Geobacillus stearothermophilus ATCC 12980: one gene and its partners. The protein of the gene in region 1 interacts with the protein of each later gene in a pairwise test. Links are inferred from orthologs where the notes say so. Each region holds a gene or a part of one and is shown in the gene's direction. Other genes may lie near its edges.

The links.
Region 2: the proteins of rho (region 1) and yhbY interact in binary tests that used the Escherichia coli proteins (3 or more experiments, as listed by UniProt). The link is inferred for Geobacillus stearothermophilus ATCC 12980 from one-to-one orthologs.
Region 3: the proteins of rho (region 1) and hfq interact in binary tests that used the Escherichia coli proteins (3 or more experiments, as listed by UniProt). The link is inferred for Geobacillus stearothermophilus ATCC 12980 from one-to-one orthologs.

Annotation. Positions count from the first base shown.
Region 1 is NZ_CP128494.1:2,729,320-2,736,473, reverse strand. Bases 2,953-5,856 are described here. They hold rho (transcription termination factor Rho), read left to right. Parts: upstream 2,953-3,719; coding sequence 3,720-4,994; downstream 4,995-5,856. Other genes in these bases: QSJ10_RS14835 (thymidine kinase), read left to right, coding at 5,609-5,856; rpmE (50S ribosomal protein L31), read left to right, coding at 5,250-5,450; glpX (class II fructose-bisphosphatase), read left to right, coding at 2,953-3,403. Also shown: QSJ10_RS14865 (class II fructose-bisphosphate aldolase), read left to right, coding at 1-282; fsa (fructose-6-phosphate aldolase), read left to right, coding at 376-1,017; murA (UDP-N-acetylglucosamine 1-carboxyvinyltransferase), read left to right, coding at 1,120-2,406; more of glpX, read left to right, coding at 2,441-2,952; more of QSJ10_RS14835, read left to right, coding at 5,857-6,232; QSJ10_RS14830 (hypothetical protein), read left to right, coding at 6,287-6,727; prfA (peptide chain release factor 1), read left to right, coding at 6,822-7,154. UniProt on the Escherichia coli protein: Facilitates transcription termination by a mechanism that involves Rho binding to the nascent RNA, activation of Rho's RNA-dependent ATPase activity, and release of the mRNA from the DNA template.
Region 2 is NZ_CP128494.1:1,956,459-1,963,486, reverse strand. Bases 1,847-4,624 are described here. They hold yhbY (ribosome assembly RNA-binding protein YhbY), read left to right. Parts: upstream 1,847-2,977; coding sequence 2,978-3,271; downstream 3,272-4,624. Other genes in these bases: rsfS (ribosome silencing factor), read left to right, coding at 4,446-4,624; yqeK (bis(5'-nucleosyl)-tetraphosphatase (symmetrical) YqeK), read left to right, coding at 3,871-4,449; QSJ10_RS10660 (nicotinate-nucleotide adenylyltransferase), read left to right, coding at 3,312-3,962; aroE (shikimate dehydrogenase), read left to right, coding at 2,144-2,974; yqeH (ribosome biogenesis GTPase YqeH), read left to right, coding at 1,847-2,120. In the rest of the region: QSJ10_RS10685 (sporulation histidine kinase inhibitor Sda), read right to left, coding at 25-153; QSJ10_RS10680 (YqeG family HAD IIIA-type phosphatase), read left to right, coding at 493-1,008; more of yqeH, read left to right, coding at 1,011-1,846; more of rsfS, read left to right, coding at 4,625-4,802; QSJ10_RS10645 (class I SAM-dependent DNA methyltransferase), read left to right, coding at 4,799-5,542; late competence protein ComER, read right to left, coding at 5,843-6,661; QSJ10_RS10635 (helix-hairpin-helix domain-containing protein), read left to right, coding at 6,763-7,028.
Region 3 is NZ_CP128494.1:1,114,834-1,121,960, forward strand. The notes cover bases 1,847-4,723. They hold hfq (RNA chaperone Hfq), read left to right. Parts: upstream 1,847-3,109; coding sequence 3,110-3,337; downstream 3,338-4,723. Other genes in these bases: QSJ10_RS05955 (methyl-accepting chemotaxis protein), read left to right, coding at 1,847-1,934; miaA (tRNA (adenosine(37)-N6)-dimethylallyltransferase MiaA), read left to right, coding at 2,128-3,075; spoVK (stage V sporulation protein K), read left to right, coding at 3,672-4,604. In the rest of the region: QSJ10_RS05950 (MDR family MFS transporter), read left to right, coding at 1-28; more of QSJ10_RS05955, read left to right, coding at 240-1,846; QSJ10_RS05980 (DMT family transporter), read left to right, coding at 5,049-5,894; QSJ10_RS05985 (trimeric intracellular cation channel family protein), read right to left, coding at 6,312-6,929; GTPase HflX, read left to right, coding at 7,090-7,127. UniProt on the Escherichia coli protein: RNA chaperone that binds small regulatory RNA (sRNAs) and mRNAs to facilitate mRNA translational regulation in response to envelope stress, environmental stress and changes in metabolite concentrations.

The DNA of each region.
Region 1 (7,154 bases):
ATGGAGCAAATCCGCGATTTGACCGGCATTCCGCTCGTTTTGCACGGCGGCACCGGCATTCCAACTGAACAAATTCAGCGCGCCATTTCCCTTGGCACATCGAAAATCAACGTCAATACGGAAAACCAAATCGCCTTTACCAAAGCGGTCCGTGAACTGCTTGCCAAAGACCCGAACGTCTATGATCCGCGCAAAATTATCGGTCCGGGCCGCGACGCGATCAAAGCGACGGTCATCGGCAAAATGCGTGAATTCGGCTCGTCCGGAAAAGCGGCGCAATAACGAGCAAACGGCAAGATCGGCCTGGCAGGCAGCTTTCGGTCGTCACCCGGGCTTGCCTGCCTGCGTCCAAATAATGACAAGGAGGGATACGTAGTGAAATTTTTCATTGATACCGCCAATTTGGAAGAAATTAAACACGCCCATGAGCTCGGCATTTTGGCCGGCGTCACGACCAACCCGAGCTTAGTGGCGAAAGAAAACGTTTCGTTCCATGACCGGCTGCGCGAAATTACATCCATCGTCTCCGGTTCGGTGAGCGCCGAGGTCATTTCGACCGATGCGGCCGGCATGATTGAGGAAGGAGAAGAGCTGGCGAAAATCGCTCCGAACATTACCATTAAAGTGCCGATGACGCCGGAAGGGTTAAAAGCGGTAAAAACGTTCAGCGAAAAAGGCATTAAAACGAATGTGACGCTCGTGTTTACCGCCAACCAGGCGCTATTGGCGGCGCGCGCCGGCGCGACATACGTTTCTCCGTTCCTCGGCCGCCTCGATGACATCGGCCATAATGGCTTAGAGCTCATTTCCACGATTGCGGACATTTTCAACATTCACGGCATCGAAACGGAAATCATCGCAGCTTCGATCCGCCACCCGCACCATGTGACGGAAGCAGCGTTGCGCGGGGCGCACATCGCCACCGTCCCGTACAAAGTGCTGATGCAATTGTTCCACCATCCGCTCACCGATCAAGGAATCGAGAAGTTTCTTGCCGACTGGAATCGGCAACAATGAAAATAAGGCGTTTGCCTCTAAAGGCAAGCGGGCTCACCCCGCCCGGCCTTGTCTTCTCATCCGAAAGGTGAAGCCACTTCCGAGCAAAGAAGGGAGACGACGATGGATAAAATCAAAATCATCGGCGGGGATCGGCTGCAGGGAACAATCAAAGTGAGCGGCGCGAAAAACAGCGCGGTCGCCTTGATTCCGGCAGCGATTTTGGCCGAGTCGCCGGTGACGATCGAAGGATTGCCGGACATTTCCGATGTGCGCATTTTAGGAAGCTTGATCGAAGAAATCGGTGGTTCGTTTTCATTTGACGGCAAGAAGGCGGTCATCGACCCGACGAACATGGTTTCCATGCCGCTTCCGAACGGAAAGGTGAAAAAGCTGCGCGCCTCCTACTATTTGATGGGCGCGATGCTCGGACGCTTCAAAAAAGCGGTCGTCGGCCTGCCGGGCGGCTGCCACCTCGGACCGCGCCCGATCGATCAGCACATTAAAGGGTTTGAAGCGCTCGGCGCCACCGTTACGAACGAGCAGGGCGCCATCTATTTGCGCGCTGAGGAGCTTCGCGGAGCCCGCATTTTTTTGGACGTCGTCAGCGTCGGCGCGACGATCAACATCATGCTGGCGGCGGTGCGCGCCAAAGGGCGGACGATTATCGAAAACGCGGCAAAAGAGCCGGAAATCATTGATGTGGCGACGCTGCTCTCCAACATGGGCGCGAAAATTAAAGGCGCAGGCACCGATGTCATCCGCATCGACGGCGTCGAAAAATTATCGGGCTGCCGCCACGCCATCATTCCGGACCGGATTGAAGCCGGCACGTACATGATTGCCGCTGCAGCGATGGGCAATGAAGTCGTCGTCGACAACGTCATCCCGCAGCACGTCGAATCGCTGACGGCCAAACTGCGCGAAATGGGCGTGCGCGTCGAGACGGGAGAAGACCAAATTCTCGTCTGCGGCTCTGATGTTTTGAAAGCGGTTGACGTCAAGACGCTCGTCTACCCCGGTTTCCCAACCGATTTGCAGCAGCCGTTTACCGCCTTATTGACAAAAGCGAACGGCACAAGCATCGTCACGGATACCATTTACAGCGCCCGCTTCAAACACGTCGATGAGCTGCGGCGCATGAACGCCAACGTAAAAGTGGAAGGCCGCTCGGCCATTGTCACCGGCCCGGTCCAATTGCAAGGGGCGAAAGTGAAGGCGAGCGATTTGCGCGCCGGGGCCGCGCTTGTGATTGCCGGACTGATGGCTGATGGGGTGACGGAAATTACCGGCGTCGAGCATATCGACCGCGGCTACAGCGGCTTAGTCGAGAAGCTGTCCGCACTCGGCGCCGTCATTTGGCGCGAAAAAATGACCGATGAAGAAATCGAGCAAGTGAAAAACGCGTAACGTCCAGTCGACAAAGGGGAGAGGGAGAACGACGATGGAACGAAGCTTATCGATGGAACTCGTGCGCGTCATCGAAGCGGCGGCGCTTGCCGCCGCCCGCTGGATGGGGCGCGGGAAAAAGAATGAGGCTGATGACGCCGCGACGTCGGCGATGCGCGATGTGTTTGACACCGTGCCGATGAAAGGGACGGTCGTCATCGGCGAAGGGGAGATGGACGAAGCGCCGATGCTGTATATCGGGGAGAAGCTCGGCAACGGCTACGGTCCGCGCGTTGACGTCGCCGTTGACCCGCTTGAAGGGACGAACATCGTCGCGTCCGGGGGCTGGAACGCCTTGGCGGTCGTCGCGGTCGCTGACCACGGCCATTTGCTTCATGCGCCCGATATGTACATGGAGAAAATCGCCGTCGGCCCGGAAGCGGTCGGCATGATTGATATTGAGGCGCCGATCATCGACAATTTAAAAGCGGTGGCGAAGGCGAAAAACAAAGATATTGAAGACGTCGTCGCGGTTGTTCTCAACCGTCCGCGCCATGAGCGTCTCATTCATGAGCTGCGTGAAGCCGGCGCCCGCATTAAGCTCATCAATGACGGCGATGTCGCCGCCGCCATTAACACGGCGTTCGACCATACCGGCGTTGACATTTTGTTCGGCTCGGGCGGCGCGCCGGAAGGAGTGCTCGCGGCGGTTGCGTTAAAATGCCTCGGCGGCGAGCTGCAAGGAAAACTGCTGCCGCAAAACGAGGCCGAGCTCGAGCGCTGCAAGAAAATGGGCATTGACGTCAACAAAGTGCTGCGCATGGACGACCTGGTGAAAGGGGACGACGCCATTTTTGCCGCCACCGGCGTCACGGACGGCGAACTGTTGCGCGGCGTTCAGCTCAAGGGGGCGTACGGCCTCACCCACTCGGTCGTCATGCGCGCCAAATCCGGCACCGTCCGCTTTATCGAAGGGCGGCACAGCTTGAAGAAAAAACCGAATTTGGTCTTTAAGTGAGACGTTCCGCCGACGGGCCGGAGCGCCTACACCGCTCATTGGAATCAAACGACAACAATCCCGCGGCTTTCCTTTCCATCCGTCTTGGCGGCGCCGGCATCGAGAGGCGCCGCTTTGCCCGGAACGAAAAAAAGATTGATTAAAAAGCGGAAAAAAGGGTAAAATAGTCGTGTTGCTTATGCAAAAATAAGCTCTGCCATTCTACTTCATTTCAGCCTTCATTATCTTCTTATACGAAATGATCCCTTCGCCTGTCGAACGATGCCCGAACAAAAACGATGGGAGAATAGGAAACTTTGCAAAGTGTGGTGTCAAAATGGACTTAACGTTAGCGGCTTTAGAAAACATGAAGCTCAAAGAGCTGTATGAGCTCGCCAAGCAATACAAAATTTCTTATTACAGCAAGTTGACGAAAAAAGAGCTTATTTTTGCCATTTTGAAAGCACGTGCCGAACAAGACGGCCTCTCGTTCATGGAAGGCGTTCTCGAAATCATTCCGTCGGAAGGATTCGGTTTTTTGCGTCCGGTCGGCTATTCCCCGAGCTCGGAAGACATTTACATTTCCGCTTCCCAAATCCGTCGTTTTGATCTGCGCAATGGAGACAAAGTATCCGGCAAGGTGCGGCCGCCGAAAGAGAACGAACGCTACTTCGGCTTGCTTCATGTCGAAGCGGTCAACGGCGAAGACCCGGAAATCGCCAAGGAACGCGTCCACTTTCCGGCGTTGACACCGCTTTATCCGAACCGGCAAATGAAGCTCGAAACGACTCCGGACAAGCTGTCGACCCGCATCATCGACTTGATCGCGCCGGTCGGCTTCGGCCAGCGCGGATTGATCGTCGCGCCGCCAAAAGCTGGGAAAACGATGCTGCTGAAAGAAATCGCCAACAGCATTACGACGAACCATCCAGATGTCGAGTTGATCGTCTTGCTCATTGACGAGCGGCCGGAAGAAGTGACCGACATTGAGCGGTCGGTGCAAGGAGAAGTCGTCAGCTCGACGTTTGACGAGGTGCCGGAAAACCATATCCGGGTGTCTGAACTCGTCCTGGAGCGGGCGATGCGGCTTGTTGAACATAAGCGCGATGTCGTCATTTTGATGGACAGCATCACGCGCCTCGCCCGCGCGTACAACCTGGTCATTCCGCCGAGCGGGCGCACGCTCTCGGGCGGGATCGATCCGGCGGCGTTTCATCGGCCGAAGCGCTTTTTCGGCGCGGCGCGCAACATTGAAGAAGGCGGCAGCTTGACGATTTTGGCGACCGCCCTCATCGACACCGGGTCACGCATGGATGACGTCATTTACGAAGAGTTCAAGGGGACGGGCAACATGGAGCTCCATCTCGACCGCTCGCTCGCCGAGCGCCGCATTTTCCCGGCCATCGACATTCGCCGCTCCGGGACGCGCAAAGAGGAGCTGCTCATCCCGAAAGAACATTTAGAAAAACTGTGGGCGATTCGCAAAACGATGGCCGACTCGCCGGATTTTATCGAGCGGTTTTTGAACAAACTGCGCCGCACAAAATCAAACGAAGAGTTTTTCGCGCTGCTTGAGCAAGAATGGAGAAACGGCGGCCCGCTTCGCCTATAACAAGCTGGCGGAATTTGTCGGGAATCGCCCGTTGCAAATGAGCGGAAAAGCTGTTATAATCTTAACATGTGTGTTTGGACCAACATCGATGTGTTCATACGATGAACCGTCTGCACCGGCCGGGCCGCTTCCGCGAAGCCCCGGCCGTTCCATGCGCGGCGCCCGGCCAAACCGGGAGAAGTCTTGGCTTGGCTGAGCCCGCGCGAACGAATAACTCTGTTTCGATGAGATACAGGGCGGAAGGAGATGAAAACGATGAAACAAGGGATCCATCCAGCGTACAAAAAAGTAATCGTCCGCTGCGCATGCGGAAACGAGTTCGAAAGCGGTTCGGTCAAAGACGAACTGCGCGTTGAGATTTGCTCGGAATGCCATCCGTTCTTCACGGGCAAACAAAAATTCGTTTCGGCAGCGGGCCGCGTCGATAAATTCAATAAAAAATACGGCCTTAAGTAATCAAGGACGGACGAAAGCAGGCAAGCGGTGCGCTTGCCTGCTTTTTCGTGAAACTAGATGGACGGCCCCTGTCGCCAGGGCGCCCCGGCCGTTTTGGCCTGGCCTGGCAGGGGCGCTCATCGTTTCGATGACAGTGTGGAGCGAAAGGAGAGGGCCCGATGTACGTGATGACGCAGTCCGGCTGGCTCGAAGTCATTTGCGGCAGCATGTTTTCCGGCAAATCGGAAGAGCTGATCCGCCGCATCCGCCGCGCTCAGTTTGCCAAACAGGAAGTGAAGGTATTCAAACCAACGATCGACAACCGTTACCGCGAAGATGCCGTCGTGTCGCATAACGGCAATTCGGTGATCGCCATTCCGGTCGCGACGCCTGCGGAAATGTTTCGTTACATTTCCGCCGCCACCGATGTCGTCGCCATCGATGAAGTGCAATTTTTTTCTGATGACATTATCGACGTCGTCCAAACGCTCGCCAACCGCGGCTATCGCGTCATCGCCGCCGGGTTGGATCAAGATTTCCGCGGCGAACCGTTTGGGCCGGTGCCAGCGCTGATGGCGATCGCCGAGTCGGTGACGAAGCTGCAAGCGGTATGCACGGTGTGCGGCTCCCCGGCCAGCCGGACGCAGCGGCTCATTAACGGGGTGCCTGCCTCTTATGATGATCCGGTCATTTTGGTCGGCGCCAGCGAAGCGTACGAACCGCGCTGCCGCCATCACCATGAAGTGCCGGGCAAACCGAACAAATGGTACGGCCGCCCGCTTTCCGAACGGGCAGGCGAATGAAGGCGTACATATTCTTGCCTGTTGCGGACATCCTAACAGCAGGGAGGAGAAATGATGAAACGCATCTGGCTGTTAGGGGTTGTTTTGCTTCTTTCTGCCTGCTCGCTCAACCCAGATCACCCGTCCTACCGTCAGCAAAGCGAAGACAAAAACGGCACGCGGCTGATGACGGACGGACGGCCGAAAATCGATGCCGACCGCGACTTGTACAACAACTTTGACGATCCGGAAAAAACGCGGCAAAATCCGAACTTCATCAGTTTGACCGAAGGAAGCGAAAATCAGCGCGCCGATACGCGCAAAGCAATGCAGCTGATCGAGCGGCACACCGACTATCGCCCCGTTTCCGTTTGGTTTCACGGCGGCAATATGTATGTCACCGTCGATGTGCCGGATGAGTTGTCTGCTGCAGAGCGGCGGCGCGAGGCGAGCCGCATCGACAAATTGTTGACAAAAGCGATTCCGACATACGAAATTGTTGTGCGCTTGAACTAAAAGCTCCCGCTTGCGAACAGCGGGAGTTTTTGTTTGGCCTTTTTTCATGATATAATTTGAAATTAGACTGTGTGGAAAAACAGAGGTGAGTGATGTGTTTGACCGGTTGGAAGCTGTCGAACAACGGTATGAGAAGCTGAATGAACTTTTAATGGATCCGGAAGTCATCAATGATCCGAAAAAACTGCGCGATTATTCGAAAGAGCAGGCTGATTTGGCGGAAACGGTGCAAACGTACCGTGAATACAAATCGGTTCGCGACCAACTCGCGGAAGCGAAGGCGATGCTTGAGGAAAAGCTCGATCCGGAGCTGCGGGAGATGGTGAAAGAGGAAATTGACGAGCTGGAAGAACGGGAAGAGGCGCTTGTTGAAAAGCTGAAAGTGCTGCTTTTGCCGAAAGACCCGAACGATGAGAAAAACGTCATT
Region 2 (7,028 bases), 770 kb from region 1 along the record:
AAGGCCTCCGTTTCACGACGACAGCTAGATTTTATGGGTCAATGAGCGGCGCTGGATTTCCTTTTCGATCAATTCGATGAATTCCAGGCTTAAGTTGAGTTCTTTCGCCTTGAAGTACGACTTGATCAACAGTTCATCCGATAAATGTCTCATCGGCGAAGCCCTCCTTTTGAATGGAATGAAATGATGGGTTTATACATATAATGGTAGGTTACTTTCAATGTACCACAATTTGCAAAATAGAACAACCGTTCTGTTATCCACAGGGGTGGTGGATAATGTGTGGAAAACTTGTTTATAAAGTAGTGTAGGCATGATCATCACTTTGTGAATGTTGTGGATAACAGTTATCCACAAACTAGGAGGGCGCGGAATTTGTCGAAAACTTTCTGTTCTGCATGTCTGCAGCCGGTCGGCTGCCAAACTTTGTTTTGAAATGAACGGCCAAATTCGCTATCATGGGAAAAGCAAAGACAAAGGCAGGTGAGCGATATGCTTCATTATTTTTTGCCAAGCCAATTTGTGAAGCGCGTCATTGACATTCAGCCGGACGATCTGAAGAAAAAAGGGGTAAAAGGAATTATCACCGATCTGGACAATACGCTCGTTGAATGGGACCGGCCCAGCGCCACGCCGGAGCTGGCCGCCTGGTTTGAGACGGTCAAGCGGGCGGGCATTAAGGTTGTGATCGTATCGAATAATAATAAACGACGCGTGCAGTCGTTTGCCGAACCGCTTGGCATCCCGTTCATCTTTGAAGCGCGCAAACCGCTGACGCGCGCATTTTTGCAGGCACTGGCCATGATGGGGCTGAGCAAAGAGGAAGTCGTCGTCATCGGCGATCAGCTGCTGACCGATGTGCTTGGGGGCAACCGGCTCGGACTGAACACGATTTTAGTCGTCCCGGTCGCCCAGACGGACGGATTATGGACGCGCGTTAACCGGAAAATGGAACGGAAAATTTTAAACGCTATGCGGAAAAAAGGCATGATTTATTGGGAGGAATGATCGTGGAGCCACAACTGCGTTGCATCGGCTGCGGGGCGGCCATTCAGTTCGAAAACCCAAAAAACGCGGGGTATGCGCCAAAAAGCGTGCTCGAAAAAGATGCGGAAGAGGTGATTTGCCAGCGCTGCTTCCGCCTAAAACATTACAACGAGGTGCAAGATGTGCCGCTTGACGATGATGATTTTTTGAGCATGTTGCACCGCATCGGGGAATCGAAGGCGCTTGTCGTCAACATCGTCGATATTTTTGACTTTAACGGAAGCTTTATTCCAGGATTGCCACGGTTTGCGGCTGACAACCCGATTTTGCTTGTCGGCAACAAGGCGGATTTATTGCCGCGGTCGGTCAAATACCCGAAGCTGCTGCGCTGGATGCGCCGCATGGCGGAAGAGCTGGGGCTCTGTCCGGTTGACGTCTGCCTTGTCAGCGCAGCGAAAGGAATTGGCATGGCGAAGGTGATGGAAGCGATCAATCGCTACCGTGAGGGCGGCGATGTCTACGTCGTCGGCTGCACGAATGTCGGCAAGTCGACGTTCATCAATCGCATCATTGAAGAGGCGACCGGCAAAGGGAATGTGATTACCACGTCATATTTCCCGGGGACGACACTCGATATGATCGAAATTCCGCTTGAGAGTGGAGCGACGTTGTATGATACGCCAGGGATCATCAACCATCACCAAATGGCGCACTTTGTCGATGCGCGCGATTTGAAAATCATTACGCCGAAGCGGGAAATCCATCCGCGCGTTTATCAGCTCAACGAAGGGCAGACGCTCTTTTTCGGCGGTTTGGCCCGTCTCGATTACATCAAAGGCGGGCGCCGTTCGTTCGTCTGCTACATGGCCAATGAGTTGACGGTTCATCGGACAAAGTTGGAAAAAGCCGACTCCCTTTATGCCAATCAGCTTGGCGAGTTGCTGTCGCCGCCAAGCAAGCGCTATGCCGCTGAATTTCCGCCGCTTGTGCCGCGCTCGCTGTCGGTGAAAGAGCGGAAGACGGACATCGTCTTTTCCGGACTCGGCTGGGTGACGTGCAACGACCCGGGAGCTCAGCTTGTCGTCCATGCTCCAAAAGGGGTCGATGTATTTATCCGTCAATCGTTGATTTAATGGAAAGCGGGAGGGGGAGAAACGTGGAAAAGGTATACGGGTTGATTGGGTTTCCCGTCGAGCACTCGCTGTCGCCGCTCATGCATAATGATGCATTCGCCTGTTTGGGCATTCCGGCGCGCTATCATTTGTTTTCCGTCGAGCCGGGGCAAGTCGGGGCGGCGCTTGCTGGTGTTCGTGCGCTCGGCATCGCTGGCGTGAACGTGACGATTCCACATAAAATGGCGGTTATTCCGTTTTTGGACGAAGTGGACGAACATGCGCGCCGCATCGGGGCGGTAAATACAATCGTCAATGACAACGGCCGGCTCGTCGGCTATAATACGGACGGACCTGGCTACGTCAAGGCGCTCGAGGAGGAAATGGACGTCAGTCTCGACGGCAAGCGGATTTTGGTGATCGGCGCTGGCGGCGGGGCGCGCGGCATTTACTTTTCGTTGCTGTCGACGGCAGCCAAGCGCATCGATATGACCAACCGGACGGCGGAAAAGGCGGAGCAGCTCGTGCGCGAAGGGGAGGATGGCCGCTCGGCGTATTTTTCACTCGCCGAGGCGGAAACGCGGCTTGACGAATACGATATTATGATCAATACCACTTCTGTCGGCATGCATCCGCGTGTCGAGGCGCAGCCGCTTTCCCTTGAACGGCTGCAGCCGGGGACGATCGTATCGGATATCATTTACAACCCGCTTGAAACGAAGTGGCTGAAGGAAGCGAAAGCACGCGGCGCTCGTGTGCAAAACGGCGTCGGCATGCTCGTGTACCAGGGAGCGCTAGCGTTTGAAAAATGGACCGGCCAATGGCCGGATGTCAACCGGATGAAACAGCTTGTCATCGAAGCGTTAAGGAGGTAACATATGCTGACGGGAAAACAAAAACGGTTTTTGCGGGCGCAAGCTCATCATATCAAGCCGATTTTCCAAGTCGGCAAAGGCGGCGTCACCGAAGAGATGACGAAACAAATTGCCGCAGCGCTGGAGGCGCGCGAACTGTTGAAAGTGAGCGTGTTGCAAAACTGCGAAGAAGACCGCTACACCGTCGCTGAGCAGCTGGCAGCCGGGACGGGGGCCGAACTTGTGCAAGTGATCGGCAATACGATCGTCTTATACAAAGAGTCGAAAGAACACAAACAAATCGTTTTGCCTGACTGACAAGCGGCGCGGCCAAGATGAAACGGCGGGGGGAAGGAAGATGGGAAAAATCGGGATTCTCGGCGGAACGTTCGATCCGCCCCATTACGGCCATTTGATTATGGCGAATGAAGTGCTTGACGCCCTTGAGTTGTCACAAATTTGGTTTCTGCCCAACCGCCTTCCTCCCCATAAGCAGCACGAACAAGTGACGAAAAGCGAGGATCGGCTCCGCATGCTCGAGTTGGCGGTGGCCGGTCATCCATACTTTCGTGTTGAGACGATCGAGCTTGAACGGGAGGGGCCTTCCTATACGTACGATACGGTCCAGCAGCTCGTCGCCATGCATCCGGATGATGAGTTTTATTTCATTATCGGGGCGGATATGGTCGAATATTTGCCGAACTGGCACCGCATTGACGAGCTGATTAAGCTTGTGACGTTTGTCGGGGTGAAGCGCCCCGGTTATTCCATGGAAACGCCATACCCGGTCGTCGAGGTGGAGGTGCCGCAGTTTGCCGTCTCTTCGTCGCTTATCCGCCAGCGGGTGCAAAACGGGCAGACGATCCGCTACCTCGTGCCGGAAGGTGTGAGACTTTATATTGAGGAGAAGGGATTATATGGAGCGAGAACAGGCGTTGCTGATTGTGAAACAACAGTTGACGGAGCAGCGCTACGAGCATACGCTTGGCGTTGTCGAAACGGCCGTTAAGCTAGCCAACCAGTATGGCGCCGACGCGAAAAAAGCGGAATTGGCCGCCATTTTCCATGACTATGCGAAATTCCGCCCGGTTGAAGAAATGAAACAAATCATTTTGGCGCACAATATGCCCAACGACTTGCTTGCGTACAACAGTGAATTGTGGCATGCGCCCGTCGGCGCCTATTTGGTGCAGACGGAAGTCGGCATTGACGATCCAGACGTGCTGGATGCCATTCGCTACCATACATCGGGAAGAGCTGAAATGACGCTGCTTGAAAAAATTATTTATTTGGCTGACTATATCGAACCGGGGAGGAAGTTTCCCGGCGTTGAGGAAGTAAGGCGCCTCGCCGAGGAAGATCTCGATCGCGCGCTGTTGCAGGCGGTGAAAAATACGATTGCGTTTTTGCTTGAGAAGCGCCAGCTCATTTATCCAGATACGATTCATGCGTACAATTCACTCGTGCGTGAAGTGAAGGGGGAAGAAAAACAGTGACGGAACAAGAGGCGTTGCAGCTTATCGTTCGCGCCGCGGATGATAAAAAGGCGGAAAACATTGTCGTGCTCAATATGAAAGGCATTTCGCCCGTTGCCGATTATTTTGTCATTTGCCATGGCAATTCGGACAAACAAGTGCAGGCCATCGCCCGCGAAATTCAAGACCAAGCGGAAGAGCACGGCTTAGCGGTGAAGCGGGTTGAAGGATTCCAGGAGGCGAAATGGGTGCTTGTGGACCTCGGCGACATCGTCGCCCACGTGTTTGCGAAAGACGAGCGCGACTATTACAATCTCGAACGGCTTTGGGGGGACGCCCCAATGGAAGACGTCGCGGCTGTGCTGCAGCCATGACCTATGCTCGTTTCGCCGATTGGTACGATGCGCTCATGGCCGAGGCGCCGTATGATGCGTGGCAATCATTTGTCGAGCGGGTTTTCGCCCGATACGCCAAACGGCCGGGACGGCGGGTTGTCGACATCGGCTGCGGGACGGGAGAGCTTGCCATCCGCCTCGCCAAGGCCGGATGGCAAGTATCCGGCGTGGATCTCTCTGAACATATGCTCGCCGTCGCCCAGGCGAAAGCGGAGGCAGCCGGTGTCCACGTGCCGTTTTTCGAGCAAAACATGGCGGAGCTGGACGGATTTTCCGGCCTTGATGGCGCCTTCATTTTTTGCGATGCGCTCAACTATTTGACAGATGAAGAGGACGTGAGACGGACGTTCGCCGCCGTCTCCCGCGCGCTCGGTCCTGAAGGGCTGCTGCTGTTTGACGTCCACTCGGTTTACAAAATGGACGTCTTGTTCCGCAATGCCGTCTTCGCCGATCAAGGCGACGATCTCAGCTACATTTGGACGTGCCATCCGCTTGACTGGCCGCACAGCGTCGGGCACGAACTGACGTTTTTCGCCCGCCGCGGCGATCTTTACGAGCGCTATGACGAATGGCACGAACAGCGCACGTTTGAGCGCGCTGTCTATGAGCGATGGCTCGATTCCGCTGGCTTTGAGGTGCTCGAGGTGACCGCCGATTTCACCGATGCGCCCCCGACCGAGACGGCGGAACGGTGGTTTTTTGTGGCGAGGAGGCGATGAGGGCGAGATCGACAAAAACGAAGGCGCTGTTGCCAGCGAAGCATTGGAGACATGGTTGAACACTGCGCCAAATAGGATGAAAAGAAGGAAAGAGCCGCATGGCTCTTTTTTTTATGCGCATGTGGAAAAGAAGGGGGTGAATGTATGGCCAAATGTTGCGATCGACGCGATTGACGGCTGGGAAATTGAAAAAGATGTGTGAGTTAGAAGGATTATGCACCCGGCTATTAAGCCGGGTGAGGATTGAAACAAATTTGGTCAGGCCAAGCAGGAATTTGCCGCTTGCTGTCGAATTCATGTTCACGAAAATTGTTGCTTCACCTTTTCCACATCTTCTTGAAACTTCTCATGTGTTTTCGCCAGCACTTCTTCGAAGACGCCGTCGAGCCGCTGTTCGAGGACGGCGATTCCTTCCCCGGTGATTCCGCCTTTGACGCACACTTTTTCCTGCAGCGTCGGGAGCGTGTACAAGTTTTGCTTCATCAATTCCGCGAAGCCGATGATCATGTCGGTCACCAGCATCGTCGCCTGTTCTTTCGTGATGGCGGTTTTGGCCGCTGCGGCGTCGATGAAGCGTTGCAGCAAATAGCTGAAAAACGCCGGACCGCAGCTGGAGATGTCGGAAGCGACGCGGGTGATGGCCTCATCGATATACACCGGCGAGGCGATGCGCCGGAGAAGATCATCGATCGTTTGCCGGCAGTCGGCCGAACAGCGTGATCCGATTGTGATGAGTATGCTGCCGGAGAGCGCGCGGTTTGTGATGCTCGGAATGGCGCGCACGACTTGGCAAGGGACGGCTGTTTCAAGCTGTTTTACGCTGATCGGGCTTGTGATCGACACAAGGCAATGCTCCTTTGTCCAGTGCGGGGCCAGCTGCTGCAACAATGGGTGGATGTCGAGCGGTTTGACGCATAAAAAAACGAAACTGGATTGTTTGACGACTTCAGCCGCATCGGCAACCACTGCCATGCCGGGATGCGCGCGTTGTATCGCGAACGCTTTCGCAAGCGTACGGTTCGTGATGACGAGCTGATCCGCTTTCACAGCGCCGGAGTCGAGGAACGCTTCGATTAAGATGGTGCCCATATTCCCCGTGCCGATGACGCCGATGTTCATGTGTGTCCCCCCTCCCGGTTTTGGTTCACCGGAAATCTCTTTTTTGATATGTATGAGAAAAAGGCTCGGTTTATGACTTGAGATGGAAAGGATGGGATCGTATGTGGGAGCATGTGCAGGAGCTTGGCAAACGGTATGGAAAAGTCGGGATGTTCTTGTTGTTTGCCGCGGCGGCGGGGTTATGGGTGTTTCATCATCCGACGGATGAAAAGGGGCAAGTCGTTTTGCCGGCGGCGGCTGAAACGGATGCCGCCCGGACGGAAGAAAAAAAGAACGAGGCGTCAAAAACCGCTGTGGTGGATGTGAAAGGGGCGGTCGCGAACCCCGGAGTGTATGAGGTGGCGGCGGACGCTCGCGTTCGCGATGC
Region 3 (7,127 bases), 1.6 Mb from region 1 along the record:
CACGTGGCAGCCGGAAGGAACGGCGTAAGGCGGGGAAGCGGCATGGGTGCGGCCTGTTTGCTCTTTGCGAGTTGACGGTGAAAGAGGAGGCTCATTGAGAAAATCCAGTTGATTTTCTCAATGAAGCAGGCCTTTTCATCAAAGATGGCAAAAGAGCCAAAAAAACCCTAAACATTGTCTGTGATCATCCGATAATGTAGATAGAACAACATACTGATTCACAGAAGGAGGATTTGCCAATGAACATGAAAATGACCGTGCGCAGAAAACTGCTGGCTGGGTTTGGCCTTGTCTGCGTATTGATTGTATGGCTAGTCGGCTTTTCTTATTACGAAATTTCCAAACTGAACGGTACATATACTGTCATTGACAAACGGGTGCCGAAGCTCGTCAACGTCAAGGAGCTGGAGGTGCTCATCCACCGCCAAGTCGGCAGCATGCGCGGCTATTTGTTGACTGGCGATGAGACGTTAAGGAAAAACTTTGAAAAAGCGCATGAGGAGTACAAGAAAATAAGCGAAAAGCTTGCGGCGAAGCTGACGCGGGAAGAAACGAAACAGCAGCTTGCCGAGCTCGATTTGCTTGAACAGCAGTTTTACGAACTTGGGCAAAAAACGTTCGACTTAAAAGCGCAAAACAAACCGGAGCAGTACATCGCCCTTGTGACCACAACAGGGCGCGACTTAACAACCCAATTTGATGAAAAGGTGAATCAATTGGTCGCTCTCCAGGAGCAGGAAATGAAGAAAGCTAATGATGATGCGAGCGCATCGGCGGCTGCGGTCAAGCGGCTGATCATCATCGTCGGCTTGTTGACGGTGGCGGCTGGAGCGACCGTCAGCTATTACATCAGCCGCTCGCTTTCCCGCCCGCTATTGGTGCTGTCGGATGCGGCTGGTCGGATCGCTGCCGGCGATTTGACCAAGACGAAAACCGGCGTCCGCAACCGGGACGAAATCGGCGAGCTGGCCGCTTCGTTTGAACAAATGGCCCAAAATTTGCGCGAAGTGCTAAAGGAAGTGGCGCAAAACGCCGAGCAAGTCGCCGCTTCGTCGGAGGAGCTGGCAGCGAGCGCCGAACAGACGAGCAAGGCGACCGAGCAAATCGCCATGACGATTCAGGGCGTTGCTTCCGGCATGGACAAGCAAATGCGAAGCGTGGAAGAAACGTCCGCCGCGGTCGATTCGATGTCTGAGAGAATCGAGCAAATTTCCGGACGGGCGCAAAGCGTGTCCGCCATCGCTAGTGAGGCGTCGAGACAAGCGGCTGAGGGCGGGCAAACGATCGAGGCGGGCGTCGCGCAAATGAACAAAGTGAACGATACGGTCGAGCGGCTGGCTGACCTCATTAAAGGGCTTGGCCACCGTTCCGAGCAAATCGGCTCCATCATCGAAGCAATCCGCAGCATCGCGGCGCAGACGAATTTGCTTGCGTTAAATGCCGCGATTGAGGCGGCGCGCGCCGGCGAGCACGGGCGCGGCTTTGCCGTCGTTGCTGACGAAGTGCGGAAGCTCGCCGAGCAATCGGCCCAATCGGCCCAGCAAATCGCGGAATTGATCGATGCCATTCAAGAAGAAACGGTCCATGCCGTCCAATCGATGGAGTCGGTCGTCAACGAAGTGACGGCCGGAACGAACGTCATTCGCGCCTCGGGAGAAATGTTCGCCCGCATTCGCGCCGCCGTGGACGAAGTTGCGGCGCAAATCCGCGACGTATCCACCGCGGTCAGCGACATGGTCTCTTCTTCGGAGCAAATGGTGCGCTCCGTCCGGCTTGTCGCTGACGTGGCCGAGTCGACATCGGCCGGTGCGCAGGAGGTGTCGGCGGCGACCGAGGAACAGCTGGCCTCGATGGAGGAAATTTCAGCTTCGGCCGCGTCGCTCTCGAAAATGGCGGACGATTTGCAGGCGATTGTCAACAAGTTTTCATTATGATGAGCGCCTTTTATGGCGTTCATTTTTTTTCATATGGTTATGGCGAAAGGGAAGAAAGGCGATTTTTCGCGCTGTCATGTATAAAACGATTTGTGGATGGAGAAAACGTATGAAAGAAATGGTTCCATGCACAGCTGTTTTTATGTATAATGATGGTTGACACAAGTCCCACAACAGAAAGCAGTGACGCGCTATGGCTGAGAAAGTCGCCGTCATCGTCGGGCCGACGGCGGTCGGCAAAACGAAGCTCGGCATCGCGTTGGCGAAAAAGCTGGGCGGAGAGGTCATCAGCGGCGATTCGATGCAAATTTATAAAGGGATGGACATTGGCACGGCGAAAGTGAAGCCCGATGAGATGGAAGGAATCCCGCATCATTTGCTGGACATCAAAGAGCCGTGCGAACCGTTTTCCGTCGTCGAATTTCAGCGGCTTTGCCGTGCGCTCATCACCGAGATTTCGGCGCGCGGCCGGCTGCCGATCATCGTCGGCGGCACCGGGCTGTACATTCAGGCAGCCCTTTACGATTACCAATTTTCCGCCGCCCCTTCCGACGAAGCGTACCGCCGGGCGCTCAAACAGCTGGCGGCCGAGCAAGGAGCCGAAGCGCTTCACCGGCGGCTTGAGGCGGTTGATCCAATAAGTGCGGCCCGCATTCATCCGCACAACATCCGCCGCGTCATCCGCGCCTTAGAAGTGTATCACTCGACCGGAAAGCCGTTCAGCGAGTGGCAGCAAGGGCAGTCAAAGCGGCTTTTGTATGAGGCGGCCATCGTTGGCTTGACGGCGGAGCGGGAGGCGCTTTACCGCCGCATCAACGAGCGGGTCGATGAGATGATCGCCGCAGGGTTGATCGAAGAGGCGAGGGCGCTTTATGACCGCGGCCTGCGCGACTGCCAGGCGGTGCAAGCCATCGGCTACAAGGAGCTGTACGACTATTTTGACGGCCGCGTTTCCCTTGATGAAGCGATTGAGCTGCTGAAACAAAATTCGCGCCGCTATGCGAAACGGCAGCTCACTTGGTTTCGCAACCAAATGCCGGTGAAATGGTTTGACATGACCGACGCTGGGCAGTTCGCCGCCAAGGTGGAGGAAATTTCTCGCTATGTAGCAGGAAAGCTTCAACTTGAAGCGAATATATAATTATATCCTTAGAGAGAAAAGAGGAGGACGTTTGATGAAAAATACGATCAATATTCAAGACCAGTTTTTAAACCAGCTGCGCAAAGAGGGCATTCAAGTGACCGTCTTCTTATTGAACGGCTTCCAACTGCGCGGATACATTAAAGGGTTTGACAACTTCACCGTACTTTTGGAAGTGCAAGGAAAACAACAGCTCATTTACAAGCACGCCATTTCGACGTTTGCGCCGGAGCGGAACATCCATTTTGAAACCGAACAGTAAGACCGACGGTACATGCGCCGCCGAAAAAAGGCGCCTTCCTTCGCGGAGGGCGCCTTTTGCCATTTCCCGTTTTCCTTCCGCGCCCGCTATTTGATCGACAAGCTCCTGCGTCACCCGAAGGGAAGTGAGGGACGAGGTGAATTCAGATGCGTAAACCGCCGCTTTTGTGAATAACATATACAAACTTTTTCCGCTATAGCCGACCCGCTGTTCGTTTGGGCGATTGTCACGGATCGGCGGCGGCGTACGTATACTAGTAACGAAAAGGCAAGGCGTCAAAAGCCAAGTCGGAACGGGTGCGTATGGAAGAAAATGGTAAGCGAGGTGACGCCCCTTGTCAGAATTGACGATGAACAAGGCGAAAGGGCAAATCAACATCGTGTTGAACTCCAAAACGGTAAACCATTTAGTGAAAGAAGAGAGAAACGACTGGCTCGATGGCGAAGAGCATCAGGCGCTCCGCAATATTCAAAAGGAGCTTGATCAGCTGATCGGCCTTGATCATGTCAAAAAAATCATCAAGGAAATTTACGCCTGGCTGTACATCAACCGGCTGCGCAAGGAGAACGGCTTAAAGGCCAACCGCCAGGCGCTCCATATGATTTTCAAAGGCAATCCCGGCACCGGCAAAACGACGGTGGCTCGCTTGCTCGGCAAGCTGTTTTTTGAGATGAACGTGCTGTCCAAAGGGCATTTCATCGAGGCGGAGCGGGCCGATTTGGTCGGAGAGTACATCGGGCATACGGCGAGCAAAACGCGCGATTTGATCAAAAAAGCGCGCGGCGGCATTTTGTTTATCGATGAGGCGTATTCGCTCGCCCGCGGCGGGGAAAAAGACTTTGGCAAGGAAGCGATCGATACGCTTGTGAAAGGAATGGAAGACTATTGCGACGATTTGGTTGTCATTTTAGCCGGTTATCCGAAAGAAATGGACTATTTTTTATCGTTGAACCCAGGGTTGCCGTCGCGCTTTCCGCTGACGATCGAGTTTCCGGACTATACCGTCGAAGAGCTCGTGCAAATCGCCAAACAAATGCTGCGTGAGCGCGAATACGACATGACGCCGGAAGCGGAGCGGAAACTGTACATTCATCTCGAAGGGACGCTGGAAGCGACCGGCCGCCTCAAGTTCAGCAACGGCCGCTATGTGCGCAACTTAATCGAAAAAGCGATCCGCAAGCAGGCGGTCCGTCTTCTGCACGAAGGGCGCTATGACAAAAAAGAGCTGATGACGATCCGTGACCGCGATTTAGTGATTCATGCTTGAACGCTCTCCCACCTACGCTCACGCGTGGAAGTGGGGGTCTTCTCGGCGCGAGATGATAAAAAAGCCAAGGAGGCTCCTCTTTCTTTTTCTTGTCGAAAGAAAGAGGTCTTCCTTTCTTTTTTGTGCCGCAAAAAAGAGGATACAACATCGGCCGGCTCGCGGCGCTCGAAGCTGGCTTTCCGGTCGAAGTGCCGGCCGTGCAAATCAACCGGATGTGCGGCTCGGGGCAGCAGGCGATTCATTTCGCCGCCCAGGAAATCCGCGCGATGAGCTGGTTTCGTTTTGGCAACCGGATTTGACGGTTCCGCTCGCCCCTGTGTTTCCTCCGGAAGAAAGCGACGTCTAGCTGATCGAGCACCGTCTTGTTTGGCTGTTAGTTCTGAAAATAACGGCTTTGCTTTTGGAGTCAGCAGCAGAAAGAAGAACGCAAAGGGGATCGATGCCATGAAACAACCTGTTCTTGCTTCCTTGTATTTATCGCTTGCTGCCAGCATTTGGGGCGGGATGTACGTCGTGAGCAAATACGTGTTGGACTACATTCCGCCGTTTACGCTTGTCTGGCTGCGCTACGCCGTCGCCTTGATTGTGCTTGGTGCCATCGCCGCGGCGAAACGGGAGCGCCCGCCAAAGAGCGGGCGCGACTGGGGGATGGTCATCGCAATCGGAATCATCGGCTATGTCGTTTCCATTTCGTTGCAGTTTGTCGGCACAAAATGGTCGAACGCCCATACCGCTTCCCTCATCACCGCCTCGACCCCGGCGTTTGTCGTTTTGTTTGCCCGCTGGCTGCTTGGCGAGACGCTCACATGGCGGAAAATGGCTGCGCTGCTACTGGCGACAGCGGGTGTCATCGTCATCGTCGGCTTAGGAGGCGGAGAAGAATCAACGTTTCTTGGCAACATTTGCTTAGTCGGCGCGGCGGTCACTTGGGCGCTGTTGTCGGTGCTCGTGAAAATCGCTTCGGCCCGCTTGTCCGTGTTTTCGATCACCACGTATGCCATTTTTGTGGCACTCATTGGCATGACGCCGATGATGCTAGCCGAAGGGCCGGGGCTTGCTGCGAGCCATTGGAGTGTTCCCGTCGCCCTTGGGGTGTTGTATCTTGGCGTTATATCGACAGCAGGGGCATTTTTTCTTTGGAACAAAGGGATGGAAATGATTGACGCCGGCGTCGGCTCGCTCTTTGGCCGGCTGTTTTTACAAGAGCAACTCGATGTCTCGTTTTGGCTCGGCGGGGCGCTCATTGCTGCCGGCGTGGCCGTGGCGGTGCGAAGCGAGCAAAGCGCGTAAAGGAAAGCGTCAGCAAACTATATATAGACTCCCATGACAAAAAAATTTCGTCACCATCGGAAGGATGAAAAGACCTCTATGTTGAATTTTACAACTTTACACATTTTGGAGTTCGGGTATTTTCAGGATAGATGCAACAAAGAAGTTTAACATATCCTTGACAGAAAAGTGGTTTGCCCATTTTCGACTGTCGAAGGCAAGTGTGTGGCTTGCCTCCGTCACGCCTTAGCGTGACGGAAGACCGAACAACGACTTGCTTCACAGACCCATTCATGGGTCTTTAAGCGGCGTTGTTCGGTCACTCGACAGTCGGATGCAATGACCGGCAAAGACGAAAAATGTTAAAGCTTTAAATTGCATCTATTATCAAAGCGAGGAGCCGTCTCTCTTTTCGTACGAATCAATTTTGCCGTTTTATCATGGCTCGCCCGCTGTTTCCCCAACCGCCCGGCGCGGCAGCTTCCAACCGTATGTGTAGGACAAAATGCGCAAAGCGGCGACGGCGATAAACAGCATATACAGCTCTACGGGCGAATCCGTCCATTTCAACCCGACGGCAAGGCCGGCCAAAATCGCCCAGGCGGCGTAAATCTCCGCATGCAGCACGAGCGGCTTCCGTCCGGCGAGCACATCGCGGATGATGCCGCCGCCGCTTCCGGTCAACACCGCGGCGACGATGACCGCGCTTAACGGATGACCCATGTTGACGGCATACAGCGCTCCTTGAATGGCGAACGCGGACAGCCCAAGGGCGTCAAAAAAGTTGCCCCACCGCTTCCACGGCGGCAGCATTTGCTTTGGGAACAAATACACAACTGTCATGGCCGCCAAAGCGACAAGAAAGAGCGGCTCTTGTTCCCATAACGCCGACACGGGAACCCCGATCAGCAAATTGCGCACCGCCCCGCCGCCAAAAGCGGTGACAATCCCTAAAATGTACACCCCAAGCAAATCGTACTCCTCTTCCATCGCGACGATCGCCCCGCTAATGGCAAAGGCGATCGTGCCGATGATGCTCAATACTTCCCACGTCATTCGTGCTGTTCCTTTCCGTGCAGTGTTCTTGTATCATTGTAGGGGCAAAAGCGGCGGAAAATCAATCATTTTTTTGGAACGAACTAGCAGACCGACGGTGGGATTTGGTATCATGAACGTAGAGAACATGTTCGCCGCGAGGGAAAGGAAGGGGGATGCCATGAGCCGTGAACAAGCGATCCTTGTCGGCTGCCAGCT